DNA from 2 places in the Pseudoduganella sp. GW821-FHT05F09 genome. Region 1 is predicted to be linked to the other one. Evidence: riboswitches for the same ligand, from Rfam matches in the RefSeq annotation. Region 1 holds a riboswitch; the other holds the start of a gene.

Region 1 (8,696 bases):
TTGAAGCTGATGGGCCGGCGTTCGGCCATCTGTTCCGGTTCGATCGCCTCCATGGCGGCGAGCAGGAAGTCGGCCTTGCCGCTGCGGCGGTCGAACAGATAATAGCTGCCCGGGTCGCGGTCGCTGCGCACGCTGAACAGCAGCAGCTGGCCGTCGCTGGTGAAGTTGATGAAGTCCACCACGTTGCCAGGGAACTGGGCGCTAAGCTGCTTGTGCAGCTGGGCGTCCGCGTGCTGCGGCGCAAAGTACGTCCACTGCGGCATGCCGACCTGGGTAGTGGCCGCCAGCGGCAGGCCGTGGTTCGCACCGAACAGATAGTCGTTGATGTTGCCGGCCGGGTGCGACATCAGCACGGTGCGCGCGCCGCTGACGCTGTTCTGGCGCACCAGGATGTCCGGCCCGCCGTGCACGTTCTGGGTGGCGGCGAACTCGCTGCCGTCGGGCGAAAAGGCGAAGGGATAGATGTCGCCGCCTTTGTCGGCGGGCAGTACGCTCCAGTTGCCGCTGGCGATGTCGCGCTGGTACAGCAGCGGTTCGTTCTGCTCGTCGGTGCCGTAGGCGAAGCGCGGCGTGCCGTCCCGCTGCAGGATGAAGCTCATATAGCGCACCGGAATTTCCGCCACCAGTTTGCGGATCGCGGTGCTTGTGTTGATGTCGTATAGCTGGCTTCTGTCCACACGCCACAGATGCGAGTTGAGCAGCAGGTGGCCGTTGAGCGGTTTTGGCGCGCCCGCAATCTCGCCGTAGCCATAGTCGTCGCCGTAGCGGTCGCTCTGGCGGCTGAACTTGAAGCCGTCCATGCCGTACAGGTATTCCTGCTTGCCGCCGTCGAAGTCCATGGCCAGTACTTCGCCGGTGAGCTGGGGTGCTTCGCGCACGCCCACTTCCTCCCCTTTGGCCACTGCCAGCCTGGTGTTGCTTACCCATAGATAGCCTGCCGGTATCTGGAACACCGGCAGCTGCACCGCCGCCAGCATGTTCAGCTTGGGCAGCGCCAGCACGCAGATGGTGGGCACTTCACGCTGGCCGCGCTTCATGCGCACCGTGATGGCGAGATATTTTCCGTCCGGCGACAGGAGAGGCATGCTGTACTGGTCGCGGTGGACGAAGGCGTCGATAGGGATGGGGCCGGCCGGCGGGCTGGCTGCGGAGTCGGCGGCGTGGGCGGGCTGGGCTGCGGCCAGCGCCATGAGCAGTGCAAGGGTGCGGAATTGCATGGGTGGATAAGGACGGTTTCGATGCCTGCATCGTAGCAATAAAATCAATTAACTCAAAGAAATAATTACTTACAAGCAATATGCAAGTCGCAGCGTGGCCGTGGTTGGCTTATCCGCCGATTGGGTGCATAATCCGGCGTCCCCGCCCGATCTTGCTATGAACTCTGCCATCGACCTGCTTGGTTTTTCAACCACGCCACTGGAACTGCTCTCCTTCGTGCTCTCCGTCGCCACGGTGCTGCTCAATATCCGCCAGAACCACTGGGCCTGGCTGTTCGCCATCCTGTCCTCGGCCACTTACGGCGTGGTGTTCTACGGCGCGCGCCTGTATGGCGACATGGCGCTGCAGGCGGTGTTCATCACGGTGTCGTTCTGGGGCTGGTACCAGTGGCTGCACGGCGACGCCACGCACGACCAGCTGCCCGTCACCCGCACCACGCGGCGCGGCCTGTGGCTGGCCGCTGCCGGCTGGGCCGTGGGCTTTGCCGTGCTGGCCTGGTTCCTGCACCGCTACACCGACACCGACGTGCCGCGCACGGACGCCTTCCTGACCGCCGGCAGCCTGGTGGGCCAGTTCCTGCTGTCGCGCAAAAAGCTGGAGAACTGGCATGTATGGATCGTGGTCGACGTGATCTACGTCGGCCTGTATCTGCACAAGGGCCTGATGCTGACCGCGCTCCTGTACGGCATGTTCGTGGCGATGGCCGCCGTCGGCCTGCTGGCCTGGAAAAAATCGATGGGCGAGGGCGGGGCCGCCGCCGGGGCCATGGTGCTGAAGTGATGGTGCGGCGATGACGCAGCCTTTGCGCGTGGCCATCGTCGGCTCCGCGTCGTCCGGCAAGACCACGCTGGCGGCGCGCCTGGCGCAGCACTACCGCACCATCTGGGTGCCGGAGTACCTGCGCGAGTTCGTCGACGCCGAGGCGCGCCTGCCGGTGTCCGCCGACCAGATCCACATCGCCCGCACCCAGGTGGCGCGCGAGCAGGCCGCCATGCCGCAGGCGCGCCGCTTCCTGTTCTGCGACACCACGCCGCTGATGACGGCCGTCTACAGCCGCCATTACTTCGGCGGCATCGACGCCGAACTGGCCGCGCTGGCCGCCGCGCACCGCTACGATGTCACCTTGCTGTGCGCGCCGGATCTGCCCTGGGTGCCCGATGGCCTGATGCGCGAGCCGGAGGACGCCAGCGGCCCTGTCAGCGCGCTGCTGCTGGAGGAACTGGCCGCGCGTGGCATTTCGTACACACTGGTGAGCGGCTCACCTGAACAACGCTTGATGAAAGTCGAGCGTTTGCTTGGGAGTCCTGCTACATTGGCAGGATGAAAAGAGCGCCCAACGTCCCCCGCTTCCTCCTCCTTTCCGCCGCCTTGCTTGCCGGCCCCTTGCCGCAAGCCTGCGCCGGCACCGGCTACTACCTGGTCTCCACGTATGACGTGGAAGGCCAGAAATCAGTGGACTTCAAATACTGGAACGCCGACTACAAGCACAGCTTCAGCGTTTCCTCGCCCGAACTGGGGTTTGGCTACGGCGTCACGTCGCGCTGGTACACCGAGCTGTCGGCAGTGTGGATACGGCTGCACGGCCGCAGCGACCGGCTGGCCGAACTGGAATGGCAGAACGACTACATGCTCACGCAGGGCCAGTACGCCTTCGACCTGGCGCTGCACACCAGCGTTGGCCGCAGCAACTCCGGCCCGCACAGCTACAGTGTGGAGATAGGCCCGGTGCTGCAGACGGAAGTCTGGCGCACGCAGTTCAACTTCAACGCCTTCCTGCAGCGCGACTACCGTACCGGCGAGCCGGAACAGACGCAGCTGGTCTACCAGTGGCAGGTGAAGCAGCGCTGGAAAAGCTGGCTGCAGCCCGGTATCCAGGGCTTTGGCGAAGTGGGGAAGTGGAACGACTGGCTGCCGGAGAAGCAGCGCTCGCACCGGTTTGGGCCGGCGCTGTTAGGATCGCGCGAACTGGGCGCGGGCCAGGAGCTGAAATACGAAGCCGCCTGGCTGGTGGGACGCAATTCGGCCCGCACGGCGAAAAGCTTCGCCATGCGGGTGCAGTACATTTTCTGACTTAGAGCTTAGAAGTCCAGCTGCGCGGACAGCTTGAAGGTGCGTTCGGCGCCGGGGAAGAGGTAGCCGCCCAGGTCCGGCGTCACGTCGCGCCAGTAGAACTTGTCCGTGGCGTTGTAGACCTGCGCGCGGAAGATGGCCGACGTCGCGCCGATTTTGGTGGCGTAGGACGCGCCCAGGTTCAGCGTGTCGTAGCTCGGCACGAAGAAGGTGTTCTCCGGGTCGAAGGCCTTCTTGCCCGCGTGCTGCCAGTTGGCGTTCAGCTTCAGGCCGGCCACTTGCGGCAGCGCGTACTCGGCGTACAGCGACGATTTGAACTTGGGCACATTGGTCACGCGCTTGCCGTCCAGCGCGGCCTGGCCGGTGCCGCTTTGCTCGGTGTTCAGCGCCATGGCGGTGAAGGCCAGCATCAGGTCCGGCGTGGCGTGGCCTTGCGCCGACAGCTCCAGGCCGCGGTGCTGCGCCTGGCCGTTGCGCACATAGGTGTTGCGCGCGTCGGTGTATTCCAGGCCTTTGCGGATCTGGAACACGGACATGGCCAGGCTCAGGTCCTTGTACAGGTCCGCCTTCACGCCCAGTTCCACCTGCTTGGACAGCGACGGCGCCAGCGCCTCTTTCTGGTTGCTGGTCAGCTTGGGCGCGATGCCGCCGCGCTCCAGGCCTTCTGCCCAGCTGGCGTAGGCCGACACGTTGGCGAGCGGCGCGTACACCAGCGACACGTTGGGCAGCCAGAAGCTCTCGTCGGTGGCGGCCTTGGCGGCCAGCTGATTGCGTTCCACCTGGGTGTGGCGCGCGCCGGCGTGCAGCGTGAGCTGCTCGGTCAGGCCCACCACGTCCTGGAAGAAGACCGCGCGCTCACGGTCGCTGCGGCGCTCCGTCACCGGGCCGCTGGTCAGGCCGGTGGCCTTGACTACGACGGGGTGTAAGATATTGCTGGTGCCAGCGTATTCGTAGATGTCGTCACCCCACTTCTCGCTGTTCTTGTAGAAGGAGTAGCCGCCGGTGACGGCGTGCTTGAAGGCGCCGGTGGCGAATTTGCCCTGCACCATGGCCTGCATGGCTTGCGGCTTTTTGCGCTCGCCCAGGCTGATGTAGTCGTACACGTCGTAGTCGCCGTTGGTGCAGAAGCCGGGATACAGGTCCTGCGCGCCGCAGCCGTAAGGGAAGGCGGTGTAGTCGTCGCGCTTGAAGGAGTGGCTGTTGGCGCTCACGGTGGCGTTCCAGTCCTGGTTGAACTGGTAGGTGAAGCGCGCGCCGATGTTGCTGCTTTCGGTCTCCACCGGATAGCTCCACGACTGGTTGTTCAGCATATTGTCGGCGGAGATCTTGGGCAGCGTGGCGTTGTTAATCAGCTGGAAGCCGGGCACCGACACTTGCGACTTCTTCTGGTAGTCGGCATCCAGCTGCAGCAGGGCCTGCGGCGAGATCTGCCAGTCGAAGGCGCCGGAGACGAAGTTGCGGTGGCCGTCCGCGCCCTTGACGTAGGAGCGTAGGCGCTCGCTGGCCAGGTTCACCCGGTAGCCGAAGCGGCGGTCCTCGAAGCGGCCGCCCACGTCCACGGCGCCCAGCACCGTGCCGCGCTCGCTCGCTTCGATGGTGACGGAGCGCAGCGGCGCGGCGGTCGGGCGCTTGGTCACGTAGTTGATGATGCCGCCCGGCGTGGCCATGCCGGACTGCAGGCCGGCCAGGCCTTTCAGCACTTCGATGGCTTCCTTGTTCTCCAGCGGGATCTGGGTGTCGCCCGGGATGATCATGCCATCCTTGCGGTAGCTGCTGCCGTTGTCGAGCTTGAAGCCACGGATGGAGAACTGCTCGGCGTAGCCGACGGCGTTGTAGGCGTCGCTGATGCTGGCGTCGAACTTGGCGGCGTCGGTGGTGGAGCGGATGTTCAGATCCTGCATCTTCTCGCGGCCCAGCACCGTCACCGAGGCCGGCGTGAGCAGCAGCGGCAGGTCGGTGAAGCCGGCCACGGAGGCGCGGGTGGCGGTGTTCTTGCCGGTGATGACGACCACCTCGGACGGCGTTTGCCCGGCGGGCGCGGCGGCTGGCGCATCGTCTGCAAAGGCGGAAACGGTAAAGGCTTGGGAGACCGCCAGGGCGATCGTGCTAACTGCGAAATTTCGTGCGGACATTATAGGCTCTCGTAAAAATGGGAGCCAACGGGAAGGGTACAAAGGAGGGGAAACAACTTTGCGCTTTCCTTCGCTGGCATTATCCAGATCAGGTACGAAGGGTATCTCTCACCCGGAAAACGCGTTTCCAGGACCCCTAGCGAGCTGCAAGTGTAGCACGAATTACAAACTGAGCTCCAGTGCTGCGCGGGCGGCGGCGGCGTCCACGTCGCGGTGTTCGCCCAGCTTGACCAGCTTGTGCGCCTCCAGCGCGGCCACCACGGCGTCGATCGCCGACGCGTCCAGGCCGTAGCCGGACAAGCGGGTCGGCACGCCCATCTGCTCGAAGAAGGCACGCGTGCGTGCGATGGCGGCGGCGATGCGGCTGTCCTCATCGCCTTCGCTCACGCCCCAGACGCGCGCCGCATATTGCAGCAGCTTGGCGCGCTTGGCTTCCTTGCGCACCGTCAGTATGCCCGGCAGCACCACGGCCAGCGTTTGCGCATGGTCCAGCTGGTACAGCGCGGTCAGCTCGTGGCCTATCATGTGGGTGGCCCAGTCCTGCGGCACGCCCACGCCGATCACGCCGTTCAGCGCCATGGTCGCGCTCCACATGACGTTGGCGCGCACGTCCAGGTTGTCCGGCTCGCTCAGCGTTTTCGGGCCTTCCTCGATCAGCGTCAGCAGCAGGCCTTCGGCCCAGCGGTCCTGCACCGGCGCGTTGACCGGATAGGTCAGGTACTGCTCCATCACGTGCACAAAGGCGTCCACCACGCCGTTGCCCACCTGGCGCAGCGGCAGCGTGAAGGTCTTGCTCGGGTCGAGCACGGAGAATTTCGGGAATACGTGGCGGCTGTGGAAGGCGCGCTTTTCCTGCGTGGCGGCGCGGGTGACCACGCTGGCGGCGTTCATTTCCGAGCCGGTGGCGGGCAGGGTCAGCACGCTGCCGAAGGGCAGGGCGGCGTTGATGTTGGCGCCGCCTTTCTTCAGTATCAGCCACGGGTCTTCTTCGCCGAACAGCGCCGCTGCGGCGACGAACTTGGTGCCGTCGATCACCGAACCGCCGCCCACCGCCAGCAGGAAGTCGATCTTCTCGGCCTTGACGATGCCGACCGCTTTCATCAGCGTTTCGTAGTGCGGGTTGGGCTCGATGCCGGCAAATTCAATCACCGTATGGCCGCTCAGCGCAGCCTTCACTTCCTCATAGACGCCGTTGCGCTTGATGCTGCCGCCGCCGTACAGCATCAGCACGCGCGCGCCGGCCGGCACCAGCGGCGTGATGGCGGCGATCTGGCCCTGGCCGAACAGGATCTGGGTAGGGTTGTGGAAATCGAAGTTAAGCAAAGCGGGCTCCTTGTTTGAATTTGGCTGGCTTGAGCCCGCCATTATCGCTCAGCCGCCTGCAATGCGTTTGACAGGCCCATCCCGGTTGCATTTCCGTCGAGAAATATGGCAAAATTGGCAATTCACCCGCCAGGAGACCTGATTTGACCTAGATAGAACAACGCCTGCTCGCCTGCGAGCAAGAGAATGTCCGGCTGCGCAAGCGCCTGAACCGCCAGAACGGCTTGTGGGTGGCCGGTTTGCTGCTGCTGGCCGGGGGCGGCGCCGTGGCCGGCGCCAGCCTGAAAAACGCCATCTTCGACAGCGTGCGCGCCAGGGAAGTGGTGGTGGTCGACGCCAAAGGCATCGTCCGCGCCCGCCTGGGCGGCGATCTGCCGGACGCCGTGATGGCCGGTGGCCACGTGTCCAAGCGCGGCAGCAAGGCCGGCGGCCTGATTATCTATGACGAGGAGGGCATCGAGCGCGGCGGATACGTGACGATGGACGAGGGCAGCAACGCCATGATCACGCTGGACTCCAAGCACCGCATGGCGGCGCTCATGGTGGCCGGACCGGACCCGTCGCAGGACAGCGCGCTGACGCTCATCACCAGGGACGGCGGCATCGAGCTGCGTTCGGACGGCAACGGTTCCCGCCTCAGCGTGAGAGACAAGGCCGGCCTGACCTACCAGCAGCCCGCCATCATCGCCTTATCGCCGGCCAGCTGCATCAATTACAAGGAACTCGAACTCAAGTACCCGGGACAGCGCAGCTGCCAGGCGCGCTTCTCCGAGGCGGCGTGCAAGGCCTGCCTGGGCGACTAGCGCAGGCGCTTTGCGCTGGCGCGGGGGCATGCGACAATCCGGCTTTAACACTCAGCGGATAGAAAAACATGAGCCGATCCCATCACCGCGCCAACCGGCGCCAGCGCAAGAAAATGCACCTGGGCGAATTCCAGGAACTGGGCTTTATGGTCGACGCCAAGCTGGCCGACGGCCAGGACGCGGCGCAGCGCGACAGCCTGCTGTACCGCTTCCTGCTCGAGGCCGTCGAGGCCAACGGCCTGGCCTTCGGCGGCGGCATGAATAGCGACTTCAGCGGCTTCGTGGTGTCCGGCAAAGCCTACGGCAAAGTCGAAGAAAACCACCGCGAGCTGGTGCGCGCCTGGCTGGAAAGCCAGGGCGTGCTGCAGCAAGTCCAGGTCGGCGAACTGCGCGACGCCTGGTACGGCTGGGGTTGAGCGGGCGGCAAGGCGCGTCGGCGATGTGAGAATGTGTGCATTTTTCCATCAGGCAAGATGATATGCTGGTGGCTTCCTGCACACGCCTTTGTTGGCCCTGCGCTTTCCTGCAACTTGCCCCCGCCCATGCGCTCTAACTACTTATTCGCCTGCACTCTCCTGCTGCCTTTCAGCGTCGCAATAGCAGCTCCAGCCAAGCCTGCATTGCAAGCTGCTAAACCCGTAATTTCCTTTTTTCGGGGTACGCCGCTGCCCAAATGGCTGGCCCCACTTGCCGATGTGCCACCGGCGGTAAGGTCGGATCCGGTAGTCGTTCGTCTTTCGGAAACACAAGTGTGGACCGGCGCCAACCCAGCATATCTGGTCAGCCGGGCGATCCTGGTGAACGACAAAACCCGCCTGCGCGAAATAGGTCAAATCGGTCTGCCCTATTATCCTGCCTACCAGAAGCTGCATCTGCACCGGGTTGCGCTGCTGCGCGGGACGGAGGTCATCGACCGCACCGCAACCGTCAACGCGCGGCTGCTTGAACGCGAGCCCAGCCTGGAAAGCGGCTTCTACGTTGGAGAGAGCACGGTGCAACTGCTGTTGGAGGACGTGCGCGTTGGCGACACCCTGCACCTTGTCTTTAGCGTTGAAGGCCGCAATCCAGTGTTCGGGCGCCTGTGGGCAGACGACTTCAGCTGGGACTATATGCTGCCGACCGAGCAGCGTCGCTTGACGGTGTCGCATCC
Region 2 (8,696 bases), on a different contig from region 1:
TTTCCTGGGCCACGACGGCCGCCGGGGCGCGGGCAACGAAGCTTTCGCTGGACAGCTTGGTGCTGGCCTTGGTGATTTCGCCGTCGATGCGGGCGATCTCTTTCGACAGGCGCTCGCGCTCGGCCGCAACGTCGATCTCCACTTTCAGCATCAGCTTGGTGGTGCCGACGATGGATACGGCCGCCGTGGTCTCCGGCAGCGTGTCGACGATGGTGACGTCGGCCAGCTTGCCCAGGGCCTGGATGTAGGGGGCGAACACGGCCAGGCGTGCCTTGTCGTCCGGCGACGACGCTTCCACCACCAGCGGCACGCGCAGCGACGGCGCCAGCTTCATTTCGCCGCGCAGGTTGCGCGTGGCGTCGGTCAGCGTTTTCAGCTCGCCCATCCAGGCTTCGGCCGCTTCGTCGATATTCGCCAGGTTAGGCAGCGGGTATTGCTGGGTCATGATGGACTTGTCGGCGCTGTCCTTGCCTGCCAGCGGGGCCACGGCCTGCCACAGTTCCTCGGTGACGAACGGAATGATGGGGTGTGCCATACGCAGCACCACTTCCAGCACGCGCAGCAGCGTGTGGCGGGTGGCGCGCTGCTGGCCTTCGGTGCCGTTCTGTACCTGCACCTTGGCCAGTTCCAGGTACCAGTCGCAGTACTCGTCCCACACGAACTTGTAGATGGTGCTGGCGATGTTGTCGAAGCGGTAGTCTTCGAAGCCCTTCACCACGTCCGCCTCGGCCTTCTGCAGCAGCGAGATGATCCACTTGTCGGCCTGCGACAGGTCCGCTTCGCTCGCGCTGCAGTCCTTGCCTTCGGTGTTCATCATCACGAAGCGGGTGGCGTTCCACAGCTTGTTGCTGAAGTTGCGGTAGCCTTCGCAGCGGCCCAGGTCGAAGTTGATGTTGCGGCCCAGCGAGGCGTAGGACGCCATCGTGAAGCGCACCGCGTCGGTGCCGTAGGCGGCGATCCCTTCCGGGAATTCCTTGCGCGTGGCCTTGGCGATCTTCTCGGCCGCTTTCGGGTTCATCAGGCCGGTGGTGCGTTTTTCCACCAGGGCTTCGATGCCGATGCCGTCGATCAGGTCGATCGGGTCCAGCGTGTTGCCCTTGGACTTGGACATCTTCTGGCCCTGCGAGTCGCGCACCAGGCCGTGCACGTACACGGTGTTGAACGGCACCTTGCCGGTGAAGTGCGCGGTCATCATGACCATGCGCGCGACCCAGAAGAAGATGATGTCGAAGCCGGTCACCAGCACGGACGACGGCAGGAAGGCCTTCAGGTCAGGCGTTTCTTCCGGCCAGCCCAGGGTGGAGAAGGGCACCAGCGCGGACGAGAACCAGGTGTCGAGCACATCGTTGTCGCGGCGCAGGGCGCCGGTGCTGCCGGCGGCCTGCTGCTTGGCCACCGCTTCGGCTTCGGTGCGCGCCACGAAGATGTTGCCCTGCTCGTCGTACCAGGCCGGGATCTGGTGGCCCCACCACAGCTGGCGCGAGATGCACCAGTCCTGGATGTTGTTGAGCCACTGGTTGTAGGTGGTGTTCCAGTTTTCCGGCACGAACTTGATCTCGCCGCTGGCCACTTTTTCCAGCGCCACGTCGGTGATCGACTTGCCCGGGTTGAAAGTGCCTTCAGGGGCCGGCTTGCTCATGGCGACGAACCACTGGTCGGTCAGCATCGGTTCGATGACGACGCCGGTGCGGTCGCCGCGCGGCACCATCAGCTTGTGCGGCTTGACCTGCTCCAGCAGGCCTTGCGCGTCCAGGTCGGCCACGATCTGCTTGCGGGCGGCGAAGCGGTCCAGGCCCACATAGGCGGCCGGCGCGTTGTCGGCGATCTTCGCGTCCAGCGTCAGGATGGTGATCATTTCCAGCTTGTGGCGCTGGCCCACCGCGTAGTCGTTGAAGTCGTGCGCGGGGGTGATCTTCACGCAGCCGGTGCCGAAGGCCTTATCCACGTAGGAGTCGGCGATGACGGGGATTTCGCGGTCGCACAGCGGCAGCTTGAGCATCTTGCCCACCAGCGCCTGGTAGCGCTCGTCGGTCGGGTCCACGGCCACGGCTACGTCGCCCAGCATGGTTTCAGGACGGGTGGTGGCCACGGTCAGGAAGCCGCTGCCGTCGGCCAGCGGGTACTTGATGTACCACATGGAGCCGTCTTCTTCTTCCGACGCCACTTCCAGGTCGGACACTGCGGTGCCCAGCACCGGGTCCCAGTTGACCAGGCGCTTGCCGCGGTAGATCAGGCCTTGTTCGAACAGGCGCACGAACACTTCGGACACCACTTTCGAGCGCGGCTCGTCCATGGTGAAGTATTCGCGTGCCCAGTCAGGCGAGGTGCCCATGCGGCGCATCTGGCCGGTGATGGTGGAGCCGGATTTCTCTTTCCACTCCCAGACTTTTTCGATGAACTTCTCACGGCCCAGGTCATGGCGCGAAATCTTCTGCGCGTCCAGCTGGCGCTCCACCACGATCTGCGTGGCGATGCCTGCGTGGTCGGTGCCCGGGATCCAGGCGGTGTTATGGCCCAGCATGCGATGGTAGCGGGTCAGGCCGTCCATAATGGTCTGGTTGAACGCGTGGCCCATGTGCAGCGTGCCGGTCACGTTCGGCGGCGGCAGCTGGATGCTGAAGGAAGGCTTGGACAGGTCGAGCGAAGCGGCGTAGTAACCGCGCTTCTCCCACTCGCTGCGCCAGAACTGTTCAATGTCGGCGGGCTCGAAAGACTTGGCTAATTCCATGATGTTGGGCTGTGTTGTAGGCGAAAACGACCATTATAAAGGGGCAATGCCGCCAGCGCATGCCGCCAGCGCCGCAGTGCACAATATTTCGCCATAATATGTGCCATATTGATAATGAAAGGCCGCCACCGTGGGCGCAACGCCGTTCAGACCTCCGGAAAACCGCTCCGCCGCAGCGCGGTGGGCGCTGCGCTGCCTGCGCTATGGCTGGGCGGCGCCATGCACTGCCCTTGGCATCTGCCTGGCTGCGCCCGCGTTCCTGTTTGGCGCCAGGATGCGGTCCGTGGACGGCGTGGCCGAGATCGCGCTGTCGGTGCGCCGGGACGCCGGCTGGCTGCGCAAGCTGCCTTTCGTCGCCATTACTTTCGGCCACGCGGTCATCGGCGCCACGCGCGCGGACCTGGAGCGCCTGCGCCTGCACGAGCATGAGCATGTGCGCCAATATGAACAGTGGGGGCCGGTTTTCCTCGCCGCCTATCCGCTGGAAAGCCTGTGGCAGATGCTGCGCGGCCGCCGCGCTTACCTCGACAACCGCTTTGAAGTGCTGGCGCGCGCCAAAGAAGTCCACCTGTAAGCAAATACAGCAAGTTGTAAGCACGTGTAAGGCTGGTCAACTGCCGCCTCCCGGCCCGCGTTTTCTGCTCAGAGACGCGGCAAAACCAGCTGCCCTGGAACTGAAGTAAATGAGTGGTAAGTTAGTGGAAACAACCTAAACCGTTTATATTAATTTAAAGAGGATTACATCATGACCAAGACCATCGCTACCCTGATCGCCGGCCTGTTCGCTACCGCAGCTTTCGCACAAACCCCTGCTCCTGCAGCATCGCCTGTACCTGCGGCAAAAACCGAAGCCAAGGTTGTGAAAGCCGAAGCCAAGGAAACCAAGGAAGTTGTGAAAGCCGAAGCCAAGGAAGCCAAAACCGTGGCCAGCGCCAACGCCGATGTCGCCAGCGCCAAGGCCGACGCCAAAGTGGAAAAAGCCAAGGCGCATGAGAAGTCCGCAAAATCGAAAGCCAAAGCACACGCCAAGGCCGCCAAGGAAGTGAAGGCAGCTGAAACCGCCGCCGCCCCTGCCGCGCCAGCCAAGTAATACTTTCGGCCCTGATGTAGATCCCCGCTTCGGCGGGGATTTTTTTTTGCCTTGCGAAATCGCGTGAATAGCCGCAATGTTAAAATATTGTACATATTTTATATTTGATAAAGGCGGAACCATGGCACTCATCGATATCAAGCTCTCCCAAAGTGCGCTGGATGCAGGCGGAAATTTCACTGACCAGGGCAGCAATGGCACATTGGGCTCGGTGCTGGATGCGGTGGCGTTAGTCAGCCATGCAGCGGGCGAAGCGCTGAACTACTATTCTTCGTGGAGTTTTCTCGGAACGACGCTGCGCCTCAATTTTGCTGACGGCTCGTCGGAAGTTTTCACAGGCGTTGCGCTGTCCGATCCCAATGCGCTGAGCGGCACGGCGACCGCGACCGGCATTGAGGTGCGCGTGGCCGGCGCTGTAACGATAGCGGAGGCGGGCCAGTACAGCTTCAAGTACGATATCAACGCCGGCAACCAGTTGTCTGTCGTGAGTACGGCCAGCAGCACCACGGCCGCCAAGATCACGACGATATTGCCCCAGTATTCGCCCGGCTACGATCAGCAGTTCGGCAACGTCGGCATCCAGTTCAACGGGCTGCTGAATTCAACCCTGAACGGCAATGTCGGCGGCACGTTGTCCAAGCTTGTGCTGACGGCCGACAAAGTAATCGCCTCCAGCACCATTGCAGGCGATTTCCAGGTCAGCGGCAATTCGCTGACCATTGCACAGGGGCTGAGCCATTCGTCGGTAAGCGGCGTCATGTCCTCGTATGTCACCGAATACCGCGACGGAAGTTATGAGCGCCTGACGGGACTGTCGACGACGCTGAGCGCGAGCCAGGTAATCGATGCCAGCATGCTGGCTAACAGCGCACTTTTTCCAGGGGATGACACCATCAGCATCAGCCTGCCGGCGCGGATATACGGCGATGCGTGGATTATGTCTGGTGCGGGAAGTGACACCGTCGCCGTCGGCGGCGGTGGAGGGCAGCTGCATGTGGATGCGGGCGCGGGCAACGATGTGATCTCGGTGCTGTCGGGCTCCCACCGCATTGACGGCGGCAGCGGCGTCGACGTGCTGAAGTACAGCGGCGCCAAGTCCGCCTATGCGATCGCGAAGACTGCCGCCGGCTTCAACGTTTCGTCACTGAACGGCAGCCAGAGCGTGGACATGACCGGCAATATCGAACGCGTGAAATTTGCCGACGGGGCGCTTGCCTTTGATATCGCCGGCAACGCAGGCATGGCCTACCGCGTGTATCAGGCGGCGCTTAACCGCACGCCGGACAGCGGTGGCCTGGGCTACTGGATGGCGGTGCTGGATGCAGGCAGCAGCATGCGGGACGTTGCCGGCAGCTTTATCGGCAGCGCCGAATTCCAGGGCATGTATGGCGGCAATCTGTCGGCCGACGCGTTTATCTCCAAGCTGTACGCCAATGTGCTGCACCGCGCGCCGGACCAGGGCGGCCTCGAATACTGGAGCAACTCCGTCAAGAGTGGTTTGGCCTATGCCGACATGCTGGTGAGCTTCAGCGAAAGCGCCGAGAACCAGCTGCAGGTAATTGGCGCCATTCAGAACGGGATCTCCTACACGCCCTTCGCCTGACACGGCCTGCTTGCCGCAAATGGATCCCCGCTTCGGCGGGGATTTTTTTTGGGCTAACTGTAAGCAATTACCGCAAGTTGTAAGCGCGTGTAAAGCCCGTCAACTGCGTGAATCCGCGCCGCGTTTTCTCCTCAGTGACACGGCAAATGTGCACGAAACCACAAACTAGATAGAGGACTGAAAAATGAAAAAAGTATTCGCTACCCTGATCGCCGGACTGTTCGCTAGCGCTGCGTTTGCACAGGCCTCCGCACCAGCAACGGCGCCCGCCGCTCCAGCGGCGCCGGTAGCCAAGACCGAAGTGAAAGTGGAAACCAAAGCCGCAGTCAAAGCAGAACACAAAGCAGAACACAAAGCAGAACACAAAGCAGAACACAAAGAAGTCAAGGAAGCGGCAAAGCCAGCCGCCCCTGCAACGAAGTAAGCAGTAAAAAAAATCAAATAAACCGTTTATAAAATTACAGAGGAATACATCATGACCAAGACTATCGCTACCCTGATCGCCGGCCTGTTCGCAACCGCTGCCTTCGCTCAAACCCCGGCTCCGGCCGCTGCTCCAGCGCCGTCGGCCAAGGCGGAAGCCAAAGTGGTGAAAGCGGAAGCCAAGGAAAGCAAGGAAGTGGTGAAGACCGAGAAGGCGGAAAAGTCGAAAGAGAAATCGCACGCCAAGGATGGCAAGCACGCTGAGAAGGCCGCCGCCGCGCCAGCAGCCGCAACGCCTGCCGCAGCGCCAGCCGTCGCAGCCGCGCCTGCGCCAGCCGCGAAGTAATCTACGGTTCTTGCTTAAAGCCCCGCTTCGGCGGGGCTTTTTTTCGTCTGCGTGTGGATGCGCGCCGCAACGCCGCCACGCTCGGTTATCATCGCATTTTGAACGGATGGATGGAGTGTTGTGGTGAAGACTATCGTAGCGGCGCTGATGATGGCGGCGGCAATGGCGGCGCAGGCCGCACCTGCGGCGCGCCCGCCGCAGGACGTGTCCCTGATAGAGCTGATCGCGAACCCCGCGCGCTTCGACGGCAAGCAGATCCGCGTGACCGGCTACCTGGTGCGCGAGTTCGAAGGCGATGCGATCTACCTGCACCGCGACGACTACGACCATGGCATCCAGCGCAACGGCCTGTGGGTCACCTTCGCCAAGGACAGCCCTGAGTTGCGCTGCAAAACCCTGCGCTATGCCTCCGTGGAAGGGAAGTTCGTCGCCAAAGAACGCGGCCATCTCGGCCTGTGGAGCGGCTCTATTGACCGCATTGCCCGCTGCAGCGTATCGCGCTGAACCTGCGGTGCGGTAAAAAAGTTTAGTTTCGAATCAATGTTGCCTGCGCTCGCGGGCCATGTATAATTCAAATCGCTGCCGCAAGGCGGCACACGCTAGGGGTCCTGCGTCGCGAAAGCGGCGCGGGTGAGAAATACCCTCCGAACCTGATCTGGATAATGCCAGCGAAGGGAAGCTTTAGGCCTCCACCCGCCACGCCGCGCGCCCGTACCCACGGGACTGCGCGCCGCAGCCGGGTATTTGCCGAACCTCCTTTGCTGGCTCCTGTAGCCAACAAAGGAGCCAAATGAACGCCAACCCGAAATTCCTGTCCGCCACCGCAGAGGTGGACAGCGCGGCCATCGCGCCGCTGCCGAATTCCCGCAAATTCTATGTCGAGGGCAGCCGCCCGGATATCCGCGTGCCCATGCGCGAGATCTCGCAGTCCGACACGCCGGCCAGCTTCGGCCACGAGAAGAACCCGCCCATCTACGTCTACGACACTTCCGGCCCGTACACCGACCCGGACGTGCAGATTGATATCCGCTCCGGCCTGGCCACGCCGCGCCTGCCGTGGATACTGGAGCGCGGCGACACCGAGGAACTGGACGGTCCGACTTCGGCCTACGGCAAGGAGCGCCTGAACGATGCCGCGCTGGCCGAGCTGCGCTTCAACCTGACCCGCAAGCCGCGCCGCGCCAGGGCGAACCCGAACGGGGCAGGCAATGTCACGCAGATGCATTACGCGCGCCAGGGCATCATCACGCCCGAGATGGAGTTTGTGGCGATCCGCGAAAACATGCGCCGCAAGGAGTACCTGGCGGAGCTGAAGGCGTCCGGCCCCATGGGCGAGCGCATGGCGGAAATGATGGGCCGCCAGCATCCGGGCCAGAACTACGGCGCCTCCACGCCGGCCGAGATCACGCCGGAATTCGTGCGCGAGGAAATCGCCCGTGGCCGCGCCATTATCCCGGCCAATATCAACCACCCCGAAGTGGAGCCGATGATCATCGGCCGCAATTTCCTGGTCAAGATCAACGCCAACATCGGCAACTCGGCCGTCACCTCGTCCATCGGCGAGGAAGTGGAGAAGATGACCTGGGCCATCCGCTGGGGCGGCGACAATGTGATGGATCTATCCACCGGCAAGCATATCCACGAGACGCGCGAATGGATCATCCGCAATAGCCCCGTACCTATCGGCACGGTGCCGATTTACCAGGCGCTGGAGAAGGTGAACGGCAAGGCCGAAGACCTGACCTGGGAGATTTTCCGCGACACGCTGATTGAACAGGCGGAGCAGGGCGTGGACTACTTCACCATCCACGCCGGCGTGCTGCTGCGCTACGTGCCGCTGACGGCCAAGCGCCTGACGGGCATAGTCTCGCGCGGCGGCTCCATCATGGCCAAGTGGTGCCTGGCGCATCACAAGGAGTCCTTCCTGTACACGCACTTCGAAGAGATCTGCGAAATCATGAAGGCCTACGACGTGTCCTTCAGCCTGGGCGACGGCCTGCGTCCCGGTTCCATCTACGACGCCAACGACGAAGCGCAGCTGGGCGAACTGAAGACGCTGGGCGAGCTGACCCAGATCGCATGGAAGCACGATGTGCAGGTGATGATAGAAGGCCCGGGCCACGTGCCCATGCAGCTCATCAAAGAGAATATGGACTTGCAGCTGGATCAGTGCAACGAGGCGCCGTTCTACACGCTGGGGCCACTCACCACGGACATCGCGCCGGGCTACGACCATATCACTTCCGGCATCGGCGCGGCGCTGATCGGCTGGTACGGCACGGCCATGCTGTGCTACGTCACGCCCAAGGAGCATCTCGGCCTGCCGAACAAGGATGACGTCAAGGACGGCATCATCACCTACAAGATCGCGGCGCATGCGGCGGACCTGGCGAAAGGCCATCCGGGCGCGCAGATCCGCGACAACGCGCTGTCCAAGGCGCGCTTCGAGTTCCGCTGGGAAGACCAGTTCAACATCGGCCTCGATCCGGACAAGGCGCGCTCTTTC

The links. Region 1 has a riboswitch for thiamine pyrophosphate ahead of AC07S4_RS14970 (TonB-dependent siderophore receptor). Riboswitches for the same ligand answer to the same signal wherever they lie in the genome.
Region 2: it holds a riboswitch for thiamine pyrophosphate, as region 1 does, so the genes downstream of both, thiC (phosphomethylpyrimidine synthase ThiC) here and AC07S4_RS14970 (TonB-dependent siderophore receptor) in region 1, are expected to answer to the same signal.

Annotation. Positions count from the first base shown of each region.
Region 1 covers NZ_JBWKSD010000004.1:318,516-327,211, forward strand. The annotation lists gene AC07S4_RS14950 (S9 family peptidase) at 1-1,217, opposite strand, end outside; gene pnuC (nicotinamide riboside transporter PnuC) at 1,375-1,998, shown strand; gene AC07S4_RS14960 (AAA family ATPase) at 2,009-2,542, shown strand; gene AC07S4_RS14965 (hypothetical protein) at 2,539-3,288, shown strand; gene AC07S4_RS14970 (TonB-dependent siderophore receptor) at 3,297-5,420, opposite strand; TPP riboswitch at 5,469-5,568, opposite strand; gene AC07S4_RS14975 (iron-containing alcohol dehydrogenase) at 5,583-6,743, opposite strand; gene AC07S4_RS14980 (hypothetical protein) at 6,974-7,546, shown strand; gene AC07S4_RS14985 (YggL 50S ribosome-binding family protein) at 7,615-7,962, shown strand; gene AC07S4_RS14990 (DUF3857 domain-containing protein) at 8,089-8,696, shown strand, end outside.
Region 2 covers NZ_JBWKSD010000002.1:882,515-891,210, reverse strand. The annotation lists gene AC07S4_RS09270 (valine--tRNA ligase) at 1-2,728, opposite strand, end outside; gene AC07S4_RS09265 (hypothetical protein) at 3,003-3,302, shown strand; gene AC07S4_RS09260 (hypothetical protein) at 3,474-3,818, shown strand; gene AC07S4_RS09255 (DUF4214 domain-containing protein) at 3,940-5,421, shown strand; gene AC07S4_RS09250 (hypothetical protein) at 5,606-5,845, shown strand; gene AC07S4_RS09245 (hypothetical protein) at 5,897-6,190, shown strand; gene AC07S4_RS09240 (hypothetical protein) at 6,314-6,694, shown strand; TPP riboswitch at 6,782-6,884, shown strand; gene thiC (phosphomethylpyrimidine synthase ThiC) at 6,981-8,696, shown strand, end outside.